Regions from separate parts of the Streptomyces sp. NPDC002868 genome, predicted to be linked through region 1. Evidence: riboswitches for the same ligand, from Rfam matches in the RefSeq annotation. Region 1 holds a riboswitch; each other region holds the start of a gene.

The links. Region 1 has a riboswitch for cyclic di-AMP ahead of ACZ3H8_RS29100 (transglycosylase family protein). Riboswitches for the same ligand answer to the same signal wherever they lie in the genome.
Region 2: it holds a riboswitch for cyclic di-AMP, as region 1 does, so the genes downstream of both, ACZ3H8_RS14020 (M23 family metallopeptidase) here and ACZ3H8_RS29100 (transglycosylase family protein) in region 1, are expected to answer to the same signal.
Region 3: it holds a riboswitch for cyclic di-AMP, as region 1 does, so the genes downstream of both, ACZ3H8_RS09330 (C40 family peptidase) here and ACZ3H8_RS29100 (transglycosylase family protein) in region 1, are expected to answer to the same signal.
Region 4: it holds a riboswitch for cyclic di-AMP, as region 1 does, so the genes downstream of both, ACZ3H8_RS04430 (M23 family metallopeptidase) here and ACZ3H8_RS29100 (transglycosylase family protein) in region 1, are expected to answer to the same signal.

The regions. Positions count from the first base shown of each region.
Region 1 covers NZ_JBVHDR010000011.1:119,649-122,861, forward strand. Annotated here, with positions in the region: gene eno (phosphopyruvate hydratase) at 1-1,097, opposite strand, end outside; gene ACZ3H8_RS29100 (transglycosylase family protein) at 1,383-2,066, opposite strand; cyclic di-AMP (ydaO/yuaA leader) riboswitch at 2,070-2,241, opposite strand; gene ACZ3H8_RS29105 (transglycosylase family protein) at 2,529-3,213, opposite strand, start outside.
Region 2 covers NZ_JBVHDR010000004.1:17,607-20,819, reverse strand. Annotated here, with positions in the region: gene ACZ3H8_RS14025 (PP2C family protein-serine/threonine phosphatase) at 1-1,004, shown strand, start outside; cyclic di-AMP (ydaO/yuaA leader) riboswitch at 1,303-1,458, shown strand; gene ACZ3H8_RS14020 (M23 family metallopeptidase) at 1,470-2,534, shown strand; gene ACZ3H8_RS14015 (aldo/keto reductase) at 2,757-3,213, shown strand, end outside.
Region 3 covers NZ_JBVHDR010000002.1:746,563-749,775, forward strand. Annotated here, with positions in the region: gene pcrA (DNA helicase PcrA) at 1-1,422, opposite strand, end outside; cyclic di-AMP (ydaO/yuaA leader) riboswitch at 1,708-1,869, shown strand; gene ACZ3H8_RS09330 (C40 family peptidase) at 1,872-3,056, shown strand; gene ACZ3H8_RS09335 (hypothetical protein) at 3,129-3,213, opposite strand, start outside.
Region 4 covers NZ_JBVHDR010000001.1:956,327-959,539, forward strand. Annotated here, with positions in the region: gene ACZ3H8_RS04425 (alpha-galactosidase) at 1-1,012, shown strand, start outside; cyclic di-AMP (ydaO/yuaA leader) riboswitch at 1,534-1,688, shown strand; gene ACZ3H8_RS04430 (M23 family metallopeptidase) at 1,691-2,653, shown strand; gene ACZ3H8_RS04435 (SGNH/GDSL hydrolase family protein) at 2,814-3,213, shown strand, end outside.

The DNA of each region.
Region 1 (3,213 bases):
CCGGAGCGGTGCGACATCATGCACTTGAAGCCGCTGCGCTGGGCGAGCTCGACGGCGTCCAGGGTCTCGGTCAGTGAACCGATCTGGTTGACCTTGACGAGCAGGGCGTTCGCGGCACCGTCCTCGATGCCGCGGGCGAGGCGCTCCGGGTTGGTGACGAAGAGGTCGTCGCCGACGATCTGGACCTTGCTGCCCAGCTTGTCGGTGAGGACCTTCCAGCCGGCCCAGTCGTCCTCGAACAGCGGGTCCTCGATGGAGACGAGCGGGTACGCCGCGACGAGCTCCGCGTAGTACTCCGTCATCTCGGCGGCCGAGCGGGACTTGCCCTCGAACTCGTACGAGCCGTCCTTGTAGAACTCGGACGCGGCGACGTCGAGCGCGAGCGCGATGTCCTTGCCGGGGGCGTAGCCGGCTTCCTTGATGGCCTCGAGGATCAGGTCCAGCGCGGCGCGGTTGGAGTCGAGGTTCGGCGCGAAGCCGCCCTCGTCGCCCAGGCCGGTGGACAGACCCTTCTGCTTCAGGACCTTCTTGAGGGTGTGGTAGACCTCGGCGCCCCAGCGCAGGGCCTCGGAGAAGGACTCCGCGCCGATCGGGGCGATCATGAACTCCTGAATGTCCACGTTGGAGTCGGCATGCGAGCCGCCGTTCAGGATGTTCATCATCGGAACGGGCAGCAGGTGCGCGTTCGGGCCGCCCAGGTAGCGGAAGAGCGGCAGATCGGAGGCCTCGGAGGCGGCGTGCGCCACGGCGAGGGAGACGCCGAGGATCGCGTTGGCGCCGAGCGAGGACTTGTCCGGGGTGGCGTCCAGGTCGAACATCGCCTGGTCGATCAGGCGCTGCTCGGTGGCGTCGTACCCGACGAGCTCCGGGCCGATCTGCTCGATGACGGCGAGGACGGCCTTCTCGACGCCCTTGCCCTGGTAGCGGTTCTGGTCACCGTCGCGGAGCTCAAGAGCCTCGAACGCACCGGTGGAGGCGCCGGACGGAACAGCAGCACGACCCGTGCTGCCGTCGTCGAGGCCAACCTCGACCTCGACCGTGGGGTTGCCTCGGGAGTCCAGGATTTCCCGGGCTACGACGACGTCGATGGACGGCACGAGCATCTCCTTCTGGGATGTGACGCTAAATGTGACTCAAGCAGTGGGACACAAGCAGTGCAGGGCAGTGCAGGGTCTCCGTGGCCTTGCGGCAAGAGCCTAACCGGCTCCGGGGCATCGGTCGGCCGGTGCCCGCCCGCTGGGACGGAAAAGGGCATGAACAGGCAGTGACAAGGCAGAACCCCGGCCCGGCGCGTACGGGGGATAGCGCGCCGGACCGGGGTGCTCTGGGGCCCGGGGGGTCAGCTCGGGCGGAGCCGGGGCAGCCGGCTCGGGCGGAGCGGGTCAGCTCAGGTGGAGCTGCTGGCCCGGGTAGATGACGTCCGCGTCGTCGATGATGTCCTTGTTCAGGTCGAACAGCTTCTGCCAGCCGCCCCTGACCTTCTCGGTCTCGGCGATCTTGCCGAGGGTGTCGCCGGCCTTGACCTTGTACTCGCCGTCGCCCTTCTTGAAGCCCTTGGCCTTCGCGGCGGGCTTCGCGGGCTTTGCCGGAGCGGCGGGGCGCTCGGAGCGGGTGGTGGGAACCTCGGCACGCTTCGGCTGCGCCGGCTGCGTGGTGCCGGCGTCGGCGGAGCCGCCGTCGTTCGCGGCGTTGGACAGGTTGACGCCGCAGTTCGGCCACGCGCCCTTGCCCTGGCCGGCCAGGACCTTCTCGGCGACCGCTATCTGCTGGGACTTGGAGGCCTGGTCGGCGCTCGCGGCGTACTGCGTGCCGCCGTACGCGGCCCAGGTGGAGGCCGAGAACTGCAGGCCGCCGTAGTAGCCGTTGCCGGTGTTGATGGACCAGTTGCCGCCGGACTCGCACTGGGCGACCTGGTCCCACTCGGAGGTGGTCGCGGCGGACGCCGAGGTGGCGCCGAGGAGCGGGGCGGCGACGGCCGCACCGGTGACGCCGGCGATGGCGGCGAAACGCGTAGTCCGATTGAAAACGGTCGGGCGACGGTGCTTGCCCTTGCTGGAAAACAGCATGGAACATCTCCTCACCGACGCCTACGAGGTGAGCTGTCGGGTTCGGGCCGACGAGTTGCCCGGCCGCGCGTCCTGCGCGCGGCTTCACCCCAAGCCGGTTGGAGCCGTCGATCTCAACGGCCGGGGCCGGCACTTACCTTGGGTCCCCCGCTCCTGCCTTCGGCGCTCTGCGCGACGACTACTCCCCCCGACCGTCGGCAGGATTCGGCGTGACGGTCAGCGGTGCCCGCGGTGGCGAGCGATCAGACCGTAAACACACCTCTCCCCGATGTTCAAAGGTGAACATCGGGGAGAAATCGCCCATCTCGCCGCCCCAGTCACTCCCGTTTCCGCAGGTGAAGGGCGGAATGAGTGGTTCCGCCGGGCAAGTCACAGCAGTTGGGACAAAGAGACCCTTGTCTCACTTGCGCAGACTCGGACATATGCCCGCGAAACTGACCCTGAACTGGCGGCGAATTACCCCTACTTCACGCCCAGATCAAGGCTCTGGCCAGGAAGGATGAGATCGGGGTCGGCGCCGACGGTCTGCTGGTTCGCCTCGTAGAGCGCGGTCCAGCCGCCGGAGAGCTTCTGCTTGTCGGCGATGGCCCACAGACTGTCGCCCGGCCGGACGGTGTACTCACCGGGCGCGGCGTCCGCATTGCCCGTCTCGCCTTCCTCATCCGGGTTGCCCGCATTGTCGCGTGCCGAACCGTCACCTCGCGAGGCATGACGACCCACTTCGCGCTCATTGTCCGCATTGCCCGGCTCGGTCTGCTCCGGGGCGGCCTCGCCACGGTGCTTGCCGCTGCCACTGTCGGCGCCCAGCGCCGCGTCCGCGGCCGCCGACTCGGCGGGCTCGGCCGACTCGGCCGGGTCCGCGGTCGGCTCGGCAGACGCCGCCGTGGTGGGCTCGGCGGAGGGGGTCGTGGGTATGAGCGACTCGACCGGGGTGCTCTGCTCGGACGACGGCACGATGCCCGGGTCGACGCCGGTGGCGGCGCCGTCGTTCTTCAGGCCGGCGAGTGCCGCGCAGCCGGGCCACGCCGCGGGGCCCTGTGCGTCGAGGACCTTCTCGGCGACCGCTATCTGCTGCGAGCGGCTGGCGAGGTCGGCGCGGGGCGCGTAGTCCGTACCGCCGAAGTCCTGCCAGGCCTCCTGCGAGAAC
Region 2 (3,213 bases), on a different contig from region 1:
TTTCCTCCTGGATCGCCACTCTGCTGACCGGCATCGCGGCGACCCTGTCCGTGCTCGGTCTGCGCTACTACAACGAGACCGTGTCCGAGGTCACGTCGTTCACCGAGCTGTTCACCGTTCTCACCGTCGCCGGGCTCGCCCTGCTCATCAACCGCCTCGTACGGCTCAGCCGTGAGCGCCTCGCCTCCGCCCGGGTGATCGCCGAGGCCGCCCAGCGCGCCGTGCTGCCCGCCCCCGCCGCCCGGATCGCCGGGCTGCACATCGCCGCGCGGTACGAGGCGGCGCAGGCCGACGCCTTCATCGGCGGCGACCTCTTCGCCGTACAGGACACGCCCTTCGGGGTGCGGCTGGTGGTCGGAGACGTACGGGGCAAGGGGCTGGAGGCGGTCGAAACGGTGGCCGTGATCCTCGGGGCGTTCCGGGAGGCTGCCGAGCAGGAGAGTTCGCTCGAAGGGGTCGCCGCGCGTCTTGAGCGGGCACTGGCGCGCGAGGGCACGCGGCACGACGAACTGGATGCCGTCGAGGGGTTCACCACGGCCGTGCTCGCCCAGATCCCGCGCGGCGAGGGCGTGGTGCGGGTGGTGAACCGGGGCCACCCGGAACCGCTGGTGCTGTACGCCGACGGGGACGTGGACATCCTGGAGCCGACCCAGGCCGCGCTGCCGCTGGGAATGGGCGAACTGGGGGCGTGGCCGGACCGGTCGGATGCGCATCCGCTGCCCCCCGGGGCCACGCTGCTCCTCTACACGGACGGTCTCTCCGAGGCGCGCGACGCGGGCGGCGTCTTCTACGACCCCGGCGAGCGGCTCGCGGGGCGGCTCTTTCCCGGGCCCGAGGAGCTGCTGGACGCGCTCGTCGACGACGTACGACGGCATACGCGCGGCGGGGCCACGGACGACATGGCGCTGCTGGCGGTCAGCCGCCCCACCGAGGGGCAGCCGGACCGCCGCAGGACCGTGCCGGTCGTCAGAGCCCTTGCAGGCTTGGAGCGCCGGAGCAAGTGAAGGCCCGTCGCGCGGCCATGGGCCCGACGCAGGACGCGGCCACGGGCCCGACGCGCCCGACGCAGGACCCGGCACCGTGCGTAGTCGAAGCGCACCCCTCCGCATAACATTTGAAGCACTGTCAGATGAGGTACCGGCCCGCGGGTAGATCAAGTCGCCCGACTCCGGCCGCTTGTGTCCTGGTTAGTCCCCGTCAAAGTCGTTAATGATCAGTCGGAACAGCTTGGAATACGACCCCGGAGTCTATTAACGTTCGATAACGCAGCGCGGTCGTCCCAGTCGTCGCCAGAGACGGCACCGTGCGCACGCGCCGAATCCCGCAAGGGAACCGGGGAACCACCAATTGGGGTGAATCGGGCACCTTTTGCCGCTTTTTCCGCGGTCGAGGCGCCCGTAGGAGACCTTCCTGCTCCGAACCCGTCAGCTAACCCGGTAGGCGAGAAGGAAGGAAAGGAGCACGCCTCCGTGGCGTCCAACAAGCCTGCCCCCGAAGCACCCTTCGGAACCCTGGAAACTGACTTCTTCGGCGACGAACCGGCGGAGCGGGCATGGGAGGAATGGAACCCCACCGAGGACTCCGTCCGTCCGGTGCGCGGCCGGCACCGTGTCATGAAGCAGCGCGGCGGGCTCGCCCGCAGCTCCACGGTGCTGGGCGTCGGCGTGATCGCTGCGGTAGGCGCGGGCGGCATGGCAACCGCGCAGGCCAAGCCGCCGGTCTCCATATCGCTCCCCGACTCGATCGCGGACAACCTGCCCGACGCCAAGTCCCTGCCGGGTGTGGGCTCCCTGATGTCCGACGACGCGTCGGACGCCGACGCGGGGAACGTGAACGCGGCCCCGCTCACGGCGATGAGCCTCGCCACGGACTCCGGCACCGAGGCCGGAACGGACAGCGCGGCCGGCGCCGGTGAGGCGCTGCGCGCCCGCATTCTCCAGCAGGCCGAGCAGCAGCAGGCGGAGGCGGACGCCGAGGCGAAGGCGGCCGCGGAGAAGCTCGCGGCCGAGAAGGCCGCGGCGGAGGCCGCGAAGCAGCAGACCGCGGCGGAGGCCAAGGCCGAGGCCGAGAAGCTCGCGGCCGAGAAGGCCGCGGCGGCCAAGGCGGAGGCCGAGCGGCTGGCCCAGCTCGCGAAGAGCTACGCCCTGCCCACCTCCTCGTACACGATCACCTCCACGTTCGGCGAGTCCGGCTCCATGTGGTCCTCGGGCTACCACACCGGCCTGGACTTCGCGGCCCCGACGGGCACGCCGATCAAGGCGGTGCACAGCGGCACCGTCAAGTCGGCGGGCTGGTCCGGGTCTTACGGCTACCGCACGGTGCTGGAGCTCGAAGACGGCACGGAGGTCTGGTACGCCCACCAGTCCTCGATCTCGGTCAGCGCCGGCCAGAAGGTGACGACGGGCGAGACGATCGGCCGCGTCGGCGCGACGGGCAATGTGACGGGCCCGCACCTGCACCTGGAGGTCCACACGCCTGGCGGGTCGGGGCTCGACCCGATGGCGTGGCTGCGCGGCAAGGGCCTCAGCGTCTGATCGTGCGCCACAGTCCCCGGCAGCTCTGGCGCACACCCCCCGACGCCAGGGCTGCCGGTACAGCGCGTAGACCCGTACAGCGCGTAGACGGTACAGCGCGTAGACGGTACAGCGCGTAGACGGTACAGCGCGTAGACGGTACAGCGCGTAGACGGTACAGCGCGTAGACGGTACAGCGCGTAGATCGGAATAGCGCGCGCCACCACGGGCGTTGATCAACCCATGACTTCTCTCCGGACCCTCGGCTCGTCCGACATCGCCGTCTCCCCGCTCGCCCTCGGCGGCAATGTCTTCGGCTGGACCGCCGACCAGGCACAGTCCTTCGCCGTGCTCGACGCGTACGCCGCCGTCGGTGGCAACTTCGTCGACACTGCCGACACGTACTCCTCCTGGGCGCCGGGCCACGAGGGCGGCGAGTCCGAGACCGTCATCGGCAACTGGCTCACCGCGCGCGGCAACCGTTCCGACGTCGTCGTCGCGACCAAGGTCGGCGCGCACCCCCAGTACCGGGGGCTCTCCGCCACGACTATCAGGGCCGCGGCCGAGGAATCCCTGAAGCGGCTGCGCAGCGACTACATCGACCTGTACTACACGCACTTCGACGACCCGAGCGTCCCCGTCGAGGAGATCATCACCGCCCTCGACCAGCTGGTGCAGGACGGCAAGGTCCGTGCCATTG
Region 3 (3,213 bases), on a different contig from region 1:
AACTCGCAGATACGCGAGGACGTCCCGGACCTCCTTGCGCTCGTAGAAGCGCACTCCGCCGACGACCTTGTACGGCAGCCCGACCCGGATGAAGATCTCTTCGAAGACACGGGACTGGGCGTTCGTACGGTAGAAGACGGCGACGTCGCCGGCCTTCGCGTCGCCGGCGTCCGTCAGCCGGTCGATCTCGTCGGCGACGAACTGCGCCTCGTCGTGCTCGGTGTCGGCGACATAGCCGGTGATCTGCGCGCCGGCGCCGGCGTTGGTCCACAGGTTCTTCGGGCGGCGGCTTTCGTTGCGCTCGATGACGGCGTTGGCGGCGGAGAGGATCGTCTGCGTGGAGCGGTAGTTCTGCTCGAGCAGGATCGTCGTCGCGTCCGGGTAGTCCTCCTCGAACTGGAGGATGTTGCGGATGGTCGCGCCACGGAAGGCGTAGATCGACTGGTCGGCGTCGCCGACGACGCAGAGCTCGGCCGGGTCGTCGTCCGGGCCAGAGGGACCCACCAGCTCGCGTACGAGCGTGTACTGAGCGTGGTTGGTGTCCTGGTACTCGTCCACCAGGACATGGCGGAACCGGCGCTGATAGTGCTCGGCGACGTCCGGGAACGCCTGCAGCAGATGCACCGTCGTCATGATGATGTCGTCGAAGTCCAGGGCATTGGCCTCGCGCAGCCTCGCCTGGTACATCCGGTACGCCTCTGCGAGCGTCTTCTCGAAACCTCCCCCAGAGCCTTCGGCCTGGGAGGTACCCCCAACAGTCTGGTCGGCGAAGGTCTCCTCGTCGATCAGCTCGTTCTTCAGGTTCGAGATCTTCGCGCTGAAGGACTTCGGCGGGAACTTCTTGGGATCGAGTTCCAGATCACGGCAGACCAGGGCCATGAGGCGCTTGGAGTCGGCGGCGTCGTAGATCGAGAACGAAGAGGTGAAGCCGAGCCTCTTGGACTCCCGGCGCAGGATGCGGACGCAGGCGCTGTGGAAGGTGGAAACCCACATGGCGTTGGCGCGCGGGCCGACGAGGTGCTCGACGCGCTCCTTCATCTCGCCGGCGGCCTTGTTGGTGAACGTGATCGCCAGTATCTGGCCGGGGTGGACGCTGCGGCTGCCCAGCAGATACGCGATCCGGTGGGTCAGCACCCGGGTCTTGCCGGACCCGGCCCCGGCGACGATCAGCAGCGGCGAGCCGGTGTGCACGACGGCGGCACGCTGCTGTTCGTTCAGCCCTTCGAGCAGGGCGGCGGGGTCCACGACCGTGCGCGGGGCGCCGTCACGGTGGTACGGGTCCCGGGCCGGGGGGACGTCGTAGGCGCCCTGGAAGAGATCGTCAGGGATCTCCTCCGGGGCCGAGTCCTCGGGTGGCGGCGGGTGGTGCTCCGCGCTGGGCTGGAGGTCCGCCAGGAAGCTGTCGTCAAAGAGGCTGCTCATCGCTCTACGAGTCTAGGCCGCCGCACTGACAGCTCGCCGCCGCATTGGGTTACGACGGACGATGCACAGGACGTTTCGACGGGCGATTCGACGGGCGATCGACGCCGCGACTCTCCGTCATCGGCCTATACCATCGGGTCATCATTTGGGGGCGCCGGTTCGCCGATCGCCAAGGTCACGAAAATGTATCGGACATTTCGAACATCAACCTTCACAGCAGCCACACGAGTTGGCTAGCGTGCTCCCCCAAGGCGGCCCGTACCCCCATGGCGATCCACGCCAATCGGGCGGCCTGCGCCGAATTCGGGCTTTCCGCAAGGGAGTTCGGAACCGGGGACCCACCATGCACAACCGGGGTGAATCGGACCGCCTCACTCGGTCCGTAGGGCGATCTTCCGTTCCGCCCGAACCCGACAGCTAACCCGGTAGGCGGTCCACGGAAGAAGGAGATGCCGGCCTTGGCGTCGCATCGCAAAACGCGAAGTCGAACCGTAAAGACCTCCCCTGCCGTCGGGTTCACGACGGCAGCCCTCGCCTCCGTCACCCTGTTGTCGACGCAGAGCGCCAATGCCGCACCCGCCGAGCCGAAGCCCTCCGTCGAAGAGGTGCAGAAGAAGGTCGACGACCTGTACCGGCAGGCCGGCACAGCGACCCAGAAGTACAACAAGGCCAAGGAAGCGACCGAGGAGAAGCGCCGCGAGGTCGACGAGCTCCTCGACGACGCCGCCAAGCGCACGGACAAGCTGAACGAGTCCCGCCGGGAGCTCGGCACCTATGCGGCCGCGCAGTACCGCACGGGCGCGGTCACTCCGACCGCCGCGCTGCTCTTCGCGGACAGCCCGCAGGCGTACTTCGACCAGACGCAGCTGATGGACCGGATGACCGACCGTCAGCGCAGTGTGATCGACGACTACGAGACTCAGCGGGCCGCGGCCGCCGAGCAGCGCGCGGAGGCGACGAAAAGCCTCGAGTCGCTCACCCGCTCCCAGCAGGCCCTGCGCACCAGCAAGCAGGACGTCCAGGCGAAGCTCGCCGAGGCGCGCACGCTGCTGTCGAAGCTGACGGCCGAGGAGAAGGCGCGGCTCGCGGCGATCGAGCGCGAGAAGGAAGAAGAGGCCCGCCGCAGGGCCGAGGCCAAGGCCAAGGAGGAGGCGGAGGCCCGCGCGGAGGCCGAGCGCCTGCGCCAGGAGCAGGAACAGGAGCAGAACCAGGGCGGCAGCACGGGCACGGGCACGGGCACCGGGTCGGACACCGGCTCCGGTTCCACGGGCGGCGCCACGTACGCGGCGAAGGCCGAGAAGGTCCTCTCTTTCGCTCGCTCCCAGATTGGCAAGCCGTACGTCTGGGGCGCGTCGGGCCCGAGCTCGTACGACTGCTCGGGACTGACCCAGGCCGCCTGGAAGGCCGCGGGCGTGGACCTGCCGCGCACCACCTGGGACCAGGTGAAGGTGGGTGTGCGGGTCGAGACGAAGGATCTGCTCCCGGGTGACCTGGTCTTCTTCTACGACGACATCAGCCACGTCGGCATCTACATCGGCGACGGAAAGATGATCCACGCGCCCAAGCCGGGTACGAACGTCCGCGAGGAGTCGATCTACTACATGCCGATCTACGGCAGCGTGCGCCCGGCCTGAGACCGGTCAACGCACGAACGCCCGGGGCCGACACAGGCGCCCGGGCGTTCTCATGTCCGGCGCACGCCCGGCTCACGTCCAGAGCGTCGCGATGAAGATGTTCGCGACCGTCAGCCCGCCCACCGCGCCGAACAGCGCCTTGTCCACCTTCTCCTCG
Region 4 (3,213 bases), on a different contig from region 1:
CGAGCGCTTCCCAAAGGGACTGGGGCCGCTCGCCGACGAAGTGCAGGCGCTGGGGATGCAGTTCGGCATCTGGGTCGAGCCGGAGATGGTCAACGCCGACAGCGACCTCTACCGCGCGCACCCCGACTGGGTGCAGCACCACCCGGGCCGCGCCAGAACCGAATTCCGCAACCAGCTCGTGCTGAACCTCGCGCGCAAGGACGTACAGGACTATCTCTGGGAGCAGTTGGACACGCTGCTCAGCAGTGCACCCATCGACTATGTGAAGTGGGACTTCAACCGCTGCTTCACGGACGCCGGATGGCCCGGCGAGGAGTACCCGCAGAAGCTGTGGGTCGAGCATGTGCACGCGCTGTACGCACTCCTCGACCGGTTGCGGGCCGCGCATCCGTCCGTCGCCTTCGAGTCCTGCTCGGGCGGCGGCGGCCGGATCGACCTCGGCATCCTCTCCCGTACCGACCAGGTGTGGACCTCCGACAACACTGATCCGCTGGACCGGCTCGCCATCCAGCAGGGCTTCACCCAGCTGCACCCGGCGCGGGTCATGGCGGCCTGGGTCACCGACAGCCCCAATGTCCAGCTCAACTGCCGGTTCAGCACGCTCCGCTTCCGCTTCGTCAGCGCGATGGCCGGTGTTCTCGGGGTCGGCGGCGACCTCACCGAGTGGACCGACGAGGAGCTCGCAGAGGCACGCGGCTGGGTGGACCTGTACAAGAAGATCAGGCCGCTGGTGCAGCACGGCGAGCTGCACCGGCTGCGGGCGCCGGAGGGCGGGCTGAGCGCCGTGCAGTACGTACGCGGCGACGAGAGCGTTGTCCTCGCCTGGCTGCAGGCGCAGCACTACGGCGAGCAGCCGCCCAGGCTCAGGCTGCGCTGCCTCGACCCGGCAGCCGCCTACGAGTGCCTGGACACCGGCGCCGTACACCGGGGGGCCGTACTCGTGCACCACGGATTGCACACCGGGCTCAAGGGCGACATGGACGCCACCGTGATCCGGCTGCGCCGCCGCTGACCCGGCTCCGCCGCTGACCCGGCTCCGACTCTGACCCGGACTCGGCCGGCCTCGGTACCCCGCTGCGACCACCCCCGGCACCTGCGGCACTTTGTCCTATTTTGCGGTCAAGGATGGGAAATGGTCGTCGAGGAAGGCGGCGGGACCCGGTGGAATTCCTGCGACGTTGGCAGGAATTGGGAGGTAAGTGCGACCGATCGGTCGATAGTCATTAAATGACACTTCTGTCCGAATTGGCCGGTTCGGCATAACGTGCCCCATCTACAGGGGAGATGGGGTCCGGCCCGTGAGCAGGATCATATCCGTGACGGTGCGTGGTGGTACGGCGGAGCCGAACTCCGTTGCCGGAGGGACAGTTGAGATCCGGTCGAGATCCACATTTTACGGAGGGTAACCGGAATTCTGGGGCGATATCGCACGGATCATTGGCCCGGGAAAGTGATGGCTTGTACCCGCCCGTCCCTCTCGCTTACGTTCCCGTCAATCCGGACGGACCGCCTAATCCTGCCGCCGACCGGAATTCGAAAAATCCACCCACGCGTGGCAGGAGCGGGGGACCCAGGTAGTTCGCCATTCCGGAGTTCCGGATGGCTCGGGGTTTAGTCGCGCATTGCGCGGCCGGGCATCTCCAGCCCGAACCCGACAGCTCACCTCGTAGGCGCCGGAGAGGAATGCGCCATGCCCGCAAAGGGTAAGCACCGCCGTCCCAAGACCAGCCCGATCACGCGCGGCTTCGTCGCCGCCGGCACGGGTGGCGCCGCCATCGCGCTTCCGCTGATGGGTGCCACCGGCGCCCACGCGGCGGGCAAGACCGCTCCCGCCGTGGCGCCCGCTACGGCAGTGACCGCCGCCGCGGCCCCGGTGGCAGCCAAGCCGGCCACCGTCCCCACCACGTACTCCGTCGTCTCCGGTGACTACCTGGCCAAGATCGCCAAGGAGCACGATGTACGCGGCGGCTGGAAGAAGCTGTACGAGGACAACCGTGAGCAGGTCGGCGACAACCCGTCGCTGATCCACCCGGGCCTCAAGCTGACCCTCGGCGCGAAGTCGAAGGCGAAGGCTCCGGAGAAGGCGCAGCCGCGCCAGGAGAGCCAGGACCGGTCCAAGTCCAGGGCCGAGTCCAAGGCTGAGTCGAAGGCTGCGTCGAAGTCCAAGGCCGCCTCCGACTCCGTCTCGGACTCCTCCGCACAGTCCTCCTCCGGCGACTCCGCGAGCGCCTCGCAGGCCGGCAGCTCCGGCTTCACCGCCCCCGTCGACGGCGCGACCGTCACCACCTCCTACCGCATGACCGGCGCCATGTGGTCCAGCGGCTACCACACCGGTGTCGACTTCGCGGCCTCCTCCGGCACCACTGTCAAGGCCGTCGGCGCGGGCACCGTCGTCTCCGCCGGCTGGGGCGGCGCGTACGGCAACGAGGTCGTCATCCAGCACAGCGACGGCAACTACTCGCAGTACGCCCACCTCTCCTCGCTCGCCGTCTCCGCCGGCCAGAGCGTGAGCGGTGGGCAGCAGATCGGCCTCTCCGGCTCCACCGGCAACTCCAGCGGCCCGCACCTGCACTTCGAGATCCGCACCGGCCCGAGCTACGGCTCGGATGTCGACCCGCTGGCGTACCTGCGCCAGTACGGCGTCTCCATCTGAGGCGCAGACGGCACACCGTTGTCGACTCCCCCCGTCCGGCGGCGTGGGGGAGTCGGCGTATTCCGGGTTGGACGAAACTTGACCGGTGGCAAAGATCACCCCTCGTCAACCCTTCCTTACGGTCGCGTAGGTCACATCCGTAAGGGAAAGATGTGGTCTCGTGGCAGACGATTCGAGAACAGGGAAAAAGGGTGCATTCGGGTCGTACGCGGCTATCGGTGACAGCTTCACCGAGGGCGTCGGAGACCCGGGTCCGAACGGGATGTACGTCGGCTGGGCGGACCGGTTCGCGGTCCTGCTCGACGACCGGACGCCGGAGCACACCTTCAGGTACGCCAACCTCGCCGTACGCGGGCGTCTCCTTGACCAGATCGTCGAGGAGCAGGTACCGAGGGCGAAGGAACTCGCCCCGGATCTGGTGACGTTCTGCGCCGGCGGCAACGACATCATCCGGCCTGGCACCGACCCCGACGACGTGGCCGAGCGCTTCGAGCGCGCCGTCGCCGACCTCACGAGCGCGGTCGGCACGGTCATGGTGACCACCGGATTCGACACCCGCG